Regions from separate parts of the Saccharopolyspora sp. NPDC050642 genome, predicted to be linked through region 2. Evidence: riboswitches for the same ligand, from Rfam matches in the RefSeq annotation. Region 2 holds a riboswitch; the other holds the start of a gene.
The links. A riboswitch is a leader RNA that binds a small molecule or an ion and turns the genes downstream of it on or off. The one in region 2 is predicted to bind cobalamin.
Positions count from the first base shown of each region.

Region 1: linked by a shared signal. The riboswitch ahead of cobN (cobaltochelatase subunit CobN) and the one ahead of metE (5-methyltetrahydropteroyltriglutamate--homocysteine S-methyltransferase) in region 2 are both predicted to bind cobalamin.

Region 1 is NZ_JBFAIN010000016.1:82,495-87,379, reverse strand. Features, by position in the region: gene cobN (cobaltochelatase subunit CobN) at 1-2,464, opposite strand, end outside; cobalamin riboswitch at 2,578-2,700, opposite strand; gene cobG (precorrin-3B synthase) at 2,832-4,049, shown strand; gene AB0H93_RS24140 (precorrin-8X methylmutase) at 4,082-4,708, shown strand; gene AB0H93_RS24135 (precorrin-2 C(20)-methyltransferase) at 4,705-4,885, shown strand, end outside.
Region 2 is NZ_JBFAIN010000001.1:104,784-109,668, forward strand. Features, by position in the region: gene AB0H93_RS00480 (serine hydrolase domain-containing protein) at 1-700, opposite strand, end outside; gene metE (5-methyltetrahydropteroyltriglutamate--homocysteine S-methyltransferase) at 826-3,102, opposite strand; cobalamin riboswitch at 3,234-3,473, opposite strand; gene AB0H93_RS00490 (sigma-70 family RNA polymerase sigma factor) at 3,708-4,202, shown strand; gene AB0H93_RS00495 (methylated-DNA--[protein]-cysteine S-methyltransferase) at 4,202-4,819, shown strand; gene AB0H93_RS00500 (2OG-Fe(II) oxygenase) at 4,816-4,885, shown strand, end outside.

The sequences.
Region 1 (4,885 bases), on a different contig from region 2:
GGCTGGGCACGGCCTTGGGGTCGACCGAGTAGAAGTTGCGGCCGGTGGGCAGGACGTTGACCAGCCCGCGCAGCGGCGACCCGCTGGGACCCGCGGGAACGTACCCGCCTTGGAGGGCGTGCAGCGTCGCAGTCATCTCGTCGGTCGTCGCGGCGAGCCGCGGCACCACCTCGGTCGCGGCGAACTCCAGCACCCGCACGACCGCGTCCTCGGCGCTGCCGAGGACCTCCCGGCAGACCTCCGGCGCCGAATCCGGGCTCCAGCCGCGGTCCTCCATCGCCTGGACCAGGGCGTGCGCGCGGGTCTCGACGTCGTCGACCTGCTCCCGGGCGGCGCTGCCGTCCTCGGCGAGCCCGAGCGCTTCCCGCAAGCCGGGCAGCGCGGCGCTCTGCCCGCTCCACATCTGGCGCGCGCGCAGCATCGCGAGCACGAGGTTCACCCGGGCCTCGCCGGCCGGGGCGTCGCCGAGCACGTGCAGGCCGTCGCGGATCTGGGCGTCCTTGACCTCGCAGAGCCAGCCGTCGACGTGCAGCAGCATGTCGTCGAATTCCGCGTCGTGCGGCCGTTCGTCGAGCCCGAGGTCGTGGTCGAGCTTGGCGGCCTGCATCAGCGTCCAGATCTGGCTGCGGATCGCGGGCAGCTTCGCCGGGTCCATCGCGGAGATGTTGGCGTGCTCGTCGAGGAGCTGTTCCAGCCGGGCGATGTCGCCGTAGCTCTCCGCGCGGGCCATCGGCGGCACGAGGTGGTCGACCAGGGTGGCGTGCACCCGGCGCTTGGCCTGGGTGCCTTCGCCGGGGTCGTTGACCAGGAACGGGTAGATCAGCGGGAGGTCGGCGATCGCGGCGTCCGGGGCGCACGAGGCGGACATGCCCGCCGTCTTCCCCGGCAGCCATTCGAGGTTGCCGTGCTTGCCCAGGTGCACCATGGCATGGGCGCCGAACTCGTCGATCAGCCAGCGGTAGGCCGCCAGGTAGTGGTGGCTCGGCGGCAGGTCCGGATCGTGGTAGATCGCGATCGGGTTCTCGCCGAAACCGCGCGGCGGCTGCACCATGAGCACGACGTTGCCCGCGCGGACGGCGGCGAGCACGATCTCGCCCTCCGGGTCCTGGGAGCGGTCGACGAACAGCTCGCCCGGCGGCGGTCCCCAGTGCTGCTCGATCGCGGTGCGCAGGTCCTCGGGCAACGTCGCGAACCAGCTCGCGTACCGGCGCGCGGGGATGCGGACCGGGTTGCCGCTGAGCTGCTCCTCGGACAGCCAGTCGCGGTCCTGGCCACCGGCGGCGATCAGCGCGTGGATCAGCGCATCGCCGTCCTGGTCCGCGACGCCGGGCAGCGCGTCGGGGCCGTCCTCGGGGCCGATGTCGTAGCCCTGCTCGCGCAGCGCCCGCAGCAGGCGGACCGCGCTGACCGGCGTGTCCAGGCCGACGGCGTTGCCGATCCGGGAGTGCTTGGTCGGGTAGGCCGACAGCATCAGCGCCAGCCGCTTGTCCTGCGGCGGGACGTGCCGCAGCGTCGCGTGCCGGACCGCGATGCCGGCGACCCGGGCCGCCCGTTCGCGGTCGGCCACGTAGACCGGCAGCCCCTCGGCGTCGTTCTCCTTGAAGGAGAAGGGCACGGTGATCAGGCGGCCGTCGAACTCGGGCACGGCGACCTGCGTGGCCATGTCCAGCGGCGACAGGCCCTCGTCGTTGTCCTCCCAGGCCTCGCGGGAACTGGTCAGGCACAGCCCCTGCAGGATCGGGATGTCGAGTTCGGCGAGCGCTCCGACGTCCCATGCCTCGTCGTCACCGCCGGCGGAGGCGGTGGCGGGCTTCGTGCCGCCGGCGGCGAGCACGGTGACGACCAGCGCGTCCGCCCGGCCGAGCTGTTCCAGCAGCTGCGGGTCGGGCGCCCGCAGGGAGGCGCAGAACAGCGGCAAGGCCTGGCCACCGGCGTCTTCGATGGCCTCGCACAGCGCGTTCGCGAACGCGGTGTTGCCCGCCATGTGGTGCGCGCGGTAGTAGAGCACGGCGACGGTCGGGCCTTCGGTGCGCCGCGGGGTCCGCTCCAGCACGCCCCAGGTCGGCGTCTCCGCCGGCGGCTCGAAGCCGTGCCCGGTGAGCAGGATCGTGTCGGACAGGAAGCGGTGCAGCTGAGCCAGGTTGTCCGGGCCGCCGTGGGCGAGGTAGCGGTGCGCTTCGGCGCACACCCCGCCCGGCACGGTGGAGCATTCCATCAGTTCCGCGTCCGGGGCCTGTTCGCCGCCGAGCACGATCACCGGGCGCGGGCCCGCGAGCAGCGCGTCCAGGCCCTCTTCCCAGGCCCGGCGGCCGCCGAGCAGCCGCACGACGACGAGGTCGACGTCCTCCAGCAGCGGGGGCAGGTCGTCCACGCCCAGCCGCGCCGGGTTGCCGAGCCGGTACTCGGCGTCGGCGGCCCGCGCGCTGAGCAGATCGGTGTCCGAAGTGGACAGAAGTAGGATCATGCGGATCGCTCCTCGGCGTGGCGACCGGCGTCGCGGGGCCTGGGCGCGCGTGCGCAGCGCATGACGGCACCTCCCTCGGGGTCCTCGCCCCGGTTCGTAGGTCGCGGCGACCGGAGTCTCCTGGCTCCCGGATCAGCGCTCGCTCCGTCTTCCCGTCCAGTTAGGACAGTGACTTCCCTGGAGTCCGCTCCCCGGTGACAGTGGCGGGACCGCGCCGGATTCGCACCGGCTTCCTCCACCGTCGCCGCTGAATGCTGCGACCACTCTTCGCAACGGGACGATCTTACGTCAAGCGGCGCGGGCATGACGCACGTCGCACCGCGCTTGTTTTGCGTCCGCAACTACCTGGGTCCGTAGTATCAGCCGGGTGTTGCACAGAGCCAGACCAGAGCGGGACGCGTGTCCCGGCGCGCTGCGGGTGCACGAGGCAGCCGACGGCGGACTGGCCCGCATCCGCATCCCCGGCGGCGTGCTCACACCGCTCCAGGTCCGGGCGATCGCGGCGGCCGCGGCGCTCGGCGACGGCGGCGCGGAGCTCACCTCGCGGGCGAACGTGCAGGTGCGCGGACTGCCCGCGGGAGCGGAGGAGGAACTCGCCGCCGGACTCCGGACGGCGGGGCTGCTGCCGTCGGCAACGCACGAGCGGGTCCGCAACATCATCGGCTCGCCCTCGGCGAACGGCCGCGAACTGGTCGACGTTCGGGCGGTGGCCCGGGAACTCGACACGGCGCTCTGCGCGACGCCGTCGCTGGCGGACCTGCCAGGACGTTTCCTGTTCGCCGTCGACGACGGCAGCGCGGACGTCATCTCGCTCGGCGCCGATGTCGGCCTGCTCGCGGAGCGCGCCGACGCCCTGGCGCTGGTGCTCGCCGGCGTGGATTCCGGAGTGCGATCGACCCCGGGCCAGGCCGTCGGCGTCGCCATCGCCGCAGCGGAGGCTTTCCTGGCGGAGAAGGCCGCGCAAGGGTGCTCGGCTTGGCGGCTGGCCGAACTCGACGATGGTGCGCGCCGGATCGCCGAACGCCTCGGCACCGTCCCGGCCGGGCCGCTGCCGACGAACCAGCCGGCGACGCATTCGCAGGTCGGCGCGGTGGAACGGTCCGACGGAACGGTCGCGGTGGTGGCGGGAGCACCACTGGGCCGCCTGTCGCGGGACCAGCTGGATATCATCACCGCCGCGTCCGAGGCCGCGGGTGAACTTCGCCTGACGCCGTGGCGGACCGTCGTCCTGCCCGGCTTGCGGCCGGACGAATCCGGTCGGTGGCTCTCGGAACTCGGCGCGCACGGCCTGCTCGTCGATCCGTCCTCGGCCGGTGCCGGGGTGACCGCGTGCGCTGGTCGTCCCGGCTGTGCGAAGGCGCGGGCCGACGTCCGCGAAGACGCCTGGCGCGCACCGGCCGGCGGCGCTCTGCCGGTGCATTGGTCGGGTTGCGAACGACGCTGCGGCCGACCGCAGGGGCGCGTCGTGGAAGTGCTGGCGACCGGTGCCGGCTACGAGGTCGGTCTCGACGGCGAGACGCGGGCATCCGGCGCCGATGTCGACCAGGTATCCGCCGCGCTCGTCGCGGCACGGAGGACAGTGTGAACGAGAACAACGGGGCGACCCGCTACCGCGGGGTGCCCGAATACGTCCGGGAAGGGGCGGAGATCTACCGCCGCTCCTTCGCCACGATCCGAGCGGAAGCCGCCCTGAGCGGCCTGCCGCCGGAGGTGGCCGGGGTAGCGGTGCGGATGATCCACGCCTGCGGCATGGTCGACCTGGTCGACGACCTGGCGTACTCGGCGGACGCGGTGCTCAACGCGCGCGCGGCCCTCCGCGCCGGTGCGCCGGTGCTGTGCGACGCCGCGATGGTCGCCGCCGGCGTGACCCGGCGCCGCCTGCCCGCGGACAACGACGTGATCTGCACGCTGTCCGACGAGCGGGTCCCGGACCTGGCCCGCGAGCTGGGCACGACGCGCAGCGCAGCGGCACTGGAGCTGTGGCGCGACCGGCTGGCGGGATCGGTCGTCGCGATCGGCAACGCCCCGACGGCGCTGTTCCGGCTGCTGGAGATGATCGAGGACGGCGCCCCGAAGCCCGCCGCGGTGCTGGGGCTGCCCGTCGGCTTCATCGGTGCCGCGGAATCGAAGGAGGCGTTGGCGGCGCACCCCGCCGGGCTGGACCACCTGGTGGTGCACGGCCGCCGCGGCGGCAGCGCCATGGCGGTGGCCGCCATCAACGCGATCGCGAGCGAGGAAGAGTGAGCAGCAACGGCAAGGGCACGCTTTTCGGCGTGGGTCTCGGCCCCGGCGACCCCGAGCTGGTGACGGTCAAGGCCGCCCGGCTGATCGAGCGGGCCGAGGTGATCGCGTACCACAGCGCCCGGCACGGCAGGAGCATCGCGAGGTCCGTCGCCGAGCCGTACCTGCGGCCGGGGCAGA
Region 2 (4,885 bases):
TCGCGATGCCGTTCAGGCTCTCCGGGCCGGTCGCGCCCGCCGCCAGCGCGGCCTGCTGCTCCGCGGTGGGCGCCATCGGCAGGGTGGTCAGGAAGCGCGGCTCCTGCTCCTCCGGCAGACCCAGGTAGAAGTCCAGGTCGTGCGGCGCGCGGACGCGCGCCTCGAAGTGCTGCTGCAGCGTTTCGCCGGTGGCCCGGCGGACCACCTCGCCGACGAGCGCCCCGATGACCAGCGCGTGGTACCCGAACGCGGTGCCCGGGCGCCAGTACGGCCGCTGCGCGGCGAGCCGCTCCGCGATGACCCGGTCGTCGGCGACCTCCTCCAGCGACAGCCCCGCGTCCGCGCCCACGAGCCCCACGCGGTGCGACAGCAGGTCGCGCAGGACGACGTCCTGCTTGCCCTCGGCACCGAACTCCGGCCAGTAGTGGCTCACCTGCTGGTCCAGGTCGAGCACGCCGTCCTGCACCAGCAGCGCCGCGACCAGGTACGCCGCGCCCTTCGTGGAGGAGAACACGCCGGTCAGCGAATCCCCGGTGATCTCGGGGCCGACCCACAGGTCGACGACCCGCTCACCCGCGAGGTGGGCCACCAGCTGGGCGGCGTAGTCACCGCCCTCGGCCGCCGCCACGGCGGCGAACTCCTCCCGCACGGATTCGAATCGGGCGGCAACGGTGCCCTGCGGCGTGCTCTCCTGCGACATCGGCGCTCCATTCGCTCGATCTGGTCCTGATCGGATCAAGTCGCCGCATCGCGGGGAAAATTCCCGGCAGACCGGACCGTTTCGCGGGCGGCGCCACCGGTGCGGCGCCGCCCGCGGACCCGGCGTCAGCGCAGTTCGGCCGCCGCCGCGACGAGGTTCTGCAACGCCGCCTCGACCTCGGCGTAGCCACGGGTCTTCAGCCCGCAGTCCGGGTTGACCCACAGCCGTTCCGCCGGCACGGCCGCCAGCGCGGCCCGCAGCAGGTCGACGACCTCAGCGGTGTCCGGCACGCGCGGCGAGTGGATGTCGTACACCCCGGGCCCGACGCCGTGGCCGAAGCCGACCGCGTTGAGGTCGTCGAGCACCTCCATGCGCGAGCGGGCGGCCTCGATGCTGGTGACGTCGGCGCCCAGCGCCACGATCGCGTTGATCACGTCGCCGAACTCCGAGTAGCACAGGTGGGTGTGGATCTGGGTCGAATCGGCGACGCCGCAGGTGGCGAGCCGGAAGGACGTCACCGCCCAGTCCAGGTACTCCCCGTGCGCCGCCCGGCGCAGCGGGAGCAGTTCGCGCAACGCGGGCTCGTCGACCTGGATGACCCGGATGCCGGCCGCCTCCAGGTCGGCGACCTCGTCCCGGATCGCCAGCGCGACCTGCTTCGCGGTGTCGGCCGGCGGCTGGTCGTCGCGGACGAAAGACCACGCCAGGATCGTCACCGGTCCGGTGAGCATGCCCTTGACCGGCTTCTCGGTCAGCCGCTGCGCGTAGCTCGCCCACTCGACGGTGATCGGCGCCGGGCGGGAGACGTCGCCGTAGAGGATCGGCGGGCGCACGCACCGCGACCCGTAGGACTGCACCCATGCGTTGTCGGTGCTGGCGAAGCCGTCCAGGTGCTCGGCGAAGTACTGCACCATGTCGTTGCGCTCCGGCTCGCCGTGCACCAGGACGTCGAGCCCGAGCCCTTCCTGCAGGCGGATCACGCGCTCGATCTCGTCCTGCATCCGCCGCCGGTACGTCGCCTGGTCGATGCGGCCGGCGCGGACCGCGGCGCGCGCCTTGCGGACGTCCGTGGTCTGCGGGAACGATCCGATCGTCGTGGTCGGCAACGGCGGCAGGTTCAACGCCTTCTGCTGAGCCGCGCGCCGCGTGTCGTACTCGCCGCGCTGCGTGTATTCCGGCCGAAGTGCCTGCAACCGAGCGCGCACGCGATTGTTCCGGACCCGGTCCGCGCCGGCGCGGTCGGCGATCGCGGCGCGCGCCTCGGCCAGCTCGTCGGCCACCGCGTCGCGGCCCTCGCGCAACGCGCGGCCCAGCACGACCACCTCGCGGACCTTCTGCGCGGCGAAGGCCAGCCAGGGCTTCACCTGCGGGTCGATGCCGGTCTCCGCGTCGACGTCGTAGGGCACGTGCAGCAGGGAGCACGACGTGCTGACCGCGACCTCGTTCGCCGAGCCGAGCAGCGTGGCGGCGGTCGCGAGCGCCTTGTCGAGATCGGTGCGCCAGACGTTGCGCCCGTCGACGAGCCCGGCCACCAGGGTCTTGCCGCTCAGCCCGCGAACCGACGACAGGACGTCCACTGTGGACTTCCCGGCGACGAGGTCGGCGCCGATCGCTTCGACCGGGCTAGCCGCCAGCACCTCCAGCGCCTCGCCGAGATCGCCGAAGTATCCCGCGACCAGCAGTTTCGGCCGCTCCGCCAGATCGCCGAGCCGCTGGTAGGCGGCGCGCAGGGCGGCGAGTTCGGCCGGCGAGCGGTCGGCGGCGAAGGCCGGCTCGTCCAGCTGCACCCACTCAACGCCGGCGCGGTGCAGCTCGCCGAGCAGCTCCGCGTAGGCGTCCAGCAGCGCGTCCAGCCGGTCCAGCGGCCGGAACGACTCCGGCGCGCCGTCCGCGGATTTGGCCAGCAGCAGGAACGTGAGCGGGCCGACCAGCACCGGGCGGGTGGTCACGCCCAGCTCGGCGGCCTCCCGGTACTGCTCCACGGGAGTCCGGTCGGCGAGCGAGAACTGCGTGTCCGGGCCGATCTCGGGCACCAGGTAGTGGTAGTTCGTGTCGAACCACTTCGTCATCTCCAGCGGCGGCTCGGACGCCACGCCGCGCGCCATCGCGAAGTAGGTGTCCAGCGGGCCCAGCCCGAGCTTCGCGAAGCGCGGCGGGATCGCGCCGAAGGTGACCGCGGTGTCCAGCACCTGGTCGTAGTACGAGAACGTGTTGCCCGGCACCGAATCCAGGCCCGCGTCCCACAGCGAGCGCCAGGTCTGGACGCGGAGTTCGCGCGCCACCGCGCGCAGCTCCGCCTCGCCGATGCGGGACGACCAGTAGCGCTCCAGCGCGCGCTTGAGTTCCCGGTCGGGGCCGATCCGGGGGTATCCGAGTACGGTGGATCCGATCTTGCTGCTCAAGGCCCTCTCCTCGCGAGCTCGACGGCAGATGCCCCGAGGTCCGGGAAGGCGCAGGCGGACCGGCGCGCACCGCGCGGCGCGAGCCGGTCGTCCGCCGGGTCCTCCCGCGAGACCCCGGACCGCGCGCACCGTCCGGTGCGCGCACCGGTGGCAGGTCTTCGGACTCGCGGGCGCGTCCCGGCCGGAGCCGGGGTTCCTAGTGGCCGTCGCTTCCCAGGCACGCGTGCCCAGTGCTGTGCCCGGTCTGGGACCGGGGACGGCGTTCGTTCCCACTCACCGCTGCGGGGCAGTCCCGGATTCGCACCGGGTTCCCTCTTGCCTCGTCCACCCCGCTTCAGGGGGGCGGACGAACCACCAGCACAACGGAGGCTACCGATCGGGGGGCCGTTGGCAAGGGCCGGCGACGCGCCGGGCGGCCCCCTCGCGACCGGCGGTCCCCGGGCTGAACATGATCTTCCGGCCCACCGCCGCACCTCCGGTGAGACGCTCGTCACGCGGCACCGCAGGCCCGGTCCCGAAACGCGGGATGGCCACGTCCGGGTGACGATCGTGGAAACGGGCCGATCCGCATCTCACGTTTCCGCGGCGCGGGGCGTCTACGGGGAGTGAAAGTGAGACCGTTCGAGCAGATCGTTGACGAGTACGGCCCGATGGTGCTGCGAGTGTGCCGGGCCGTGCTCGGGCCGGCCGACGCCGAGGACGCGTGGTCCGAGACGTTCCTGGCCGCGCTGCGCGCCTACCCGGAGCTGGCCGAGGACACCAACGTGGAGGCGTGGCTGGTCACGATCGCCCACCGCAAGGCGGTCGACGTCACCAGGGCGACGGCCCGCCGGCCGGTGGTGGTCGAGCGCCTGCCCGAGCGGCCCAGCACGAGCGGCCGCCCGGAGGACTGGGACGGCGACCTGTGGGCCGCGCTGAGCGCGCTGCCGGCCAAGCAGCGCATGGCGGTGGCCTACCACTACCTGGCCGGCCTGCCCTACGCCGAGATCGCCGCGATCCTCGGCGGCAGCACCGATGCCGCCCGGCGGGCCGCCGCGGACGGCATCAAGACCCTGCGCACGACCTATAGACCCACCACGAGAGTGGGGAGGGAAGCGTGATGATGACGATCCATGAATCCGACGACGGACACCTGTTCGACGCGCTCCCGGCGATCGACTTCAACACCAGCGAGCGGCTGCACATCGACCTGGTGAGCGCGGCCCAGCGGGAAGGGCTGCTCGACGTCGCGTACCGCACCGTCGGCACCCCGGTCGGCGAGCTGCTGCTGGCGGCCACCGAACGCGGCCTGGTGCGGGTCGCCTTCGACCGCCAGGGGCACAGCACGGTCCTGGAGTCGCTGGCCGAGCTGATCAGCCCGCGCATCCTGCGGGCGCCGGCCCGGCTCGACGAGGCGGCCCGCCAGATCGACGAGTACTTCGCCGGGCGGCGGCGGACTTTCGACCTGCCGCTGGACTGGCGGCTCTCGCGCGGGTTCCGGCTCAACGTGCTGGAGCACCTGCCCGACATCGCCTACGGCCGCACCGCCAGCTACGCCGAGGTCGCCGCCGCGGCGGGCAGCCCGCGGGCGGTTCGCGCGGTGGGCACCGCGTGCGCGACCAACCCGCTGCCGGTGGTGGTGCCGTGCCACCGGGTCGTGCGCTCGGACGGCACCTCGGGCGGGTACGTCGGCGGTGCGGAAGCGAAGGAAACCCTGCTGACCCTGGAGGCGGCATGAGCACGTCGAAGACGGACCGGTACGCGAAGCAGGTCGCGGCGGCGGACTGGGAGGGGGTCGCCGCCG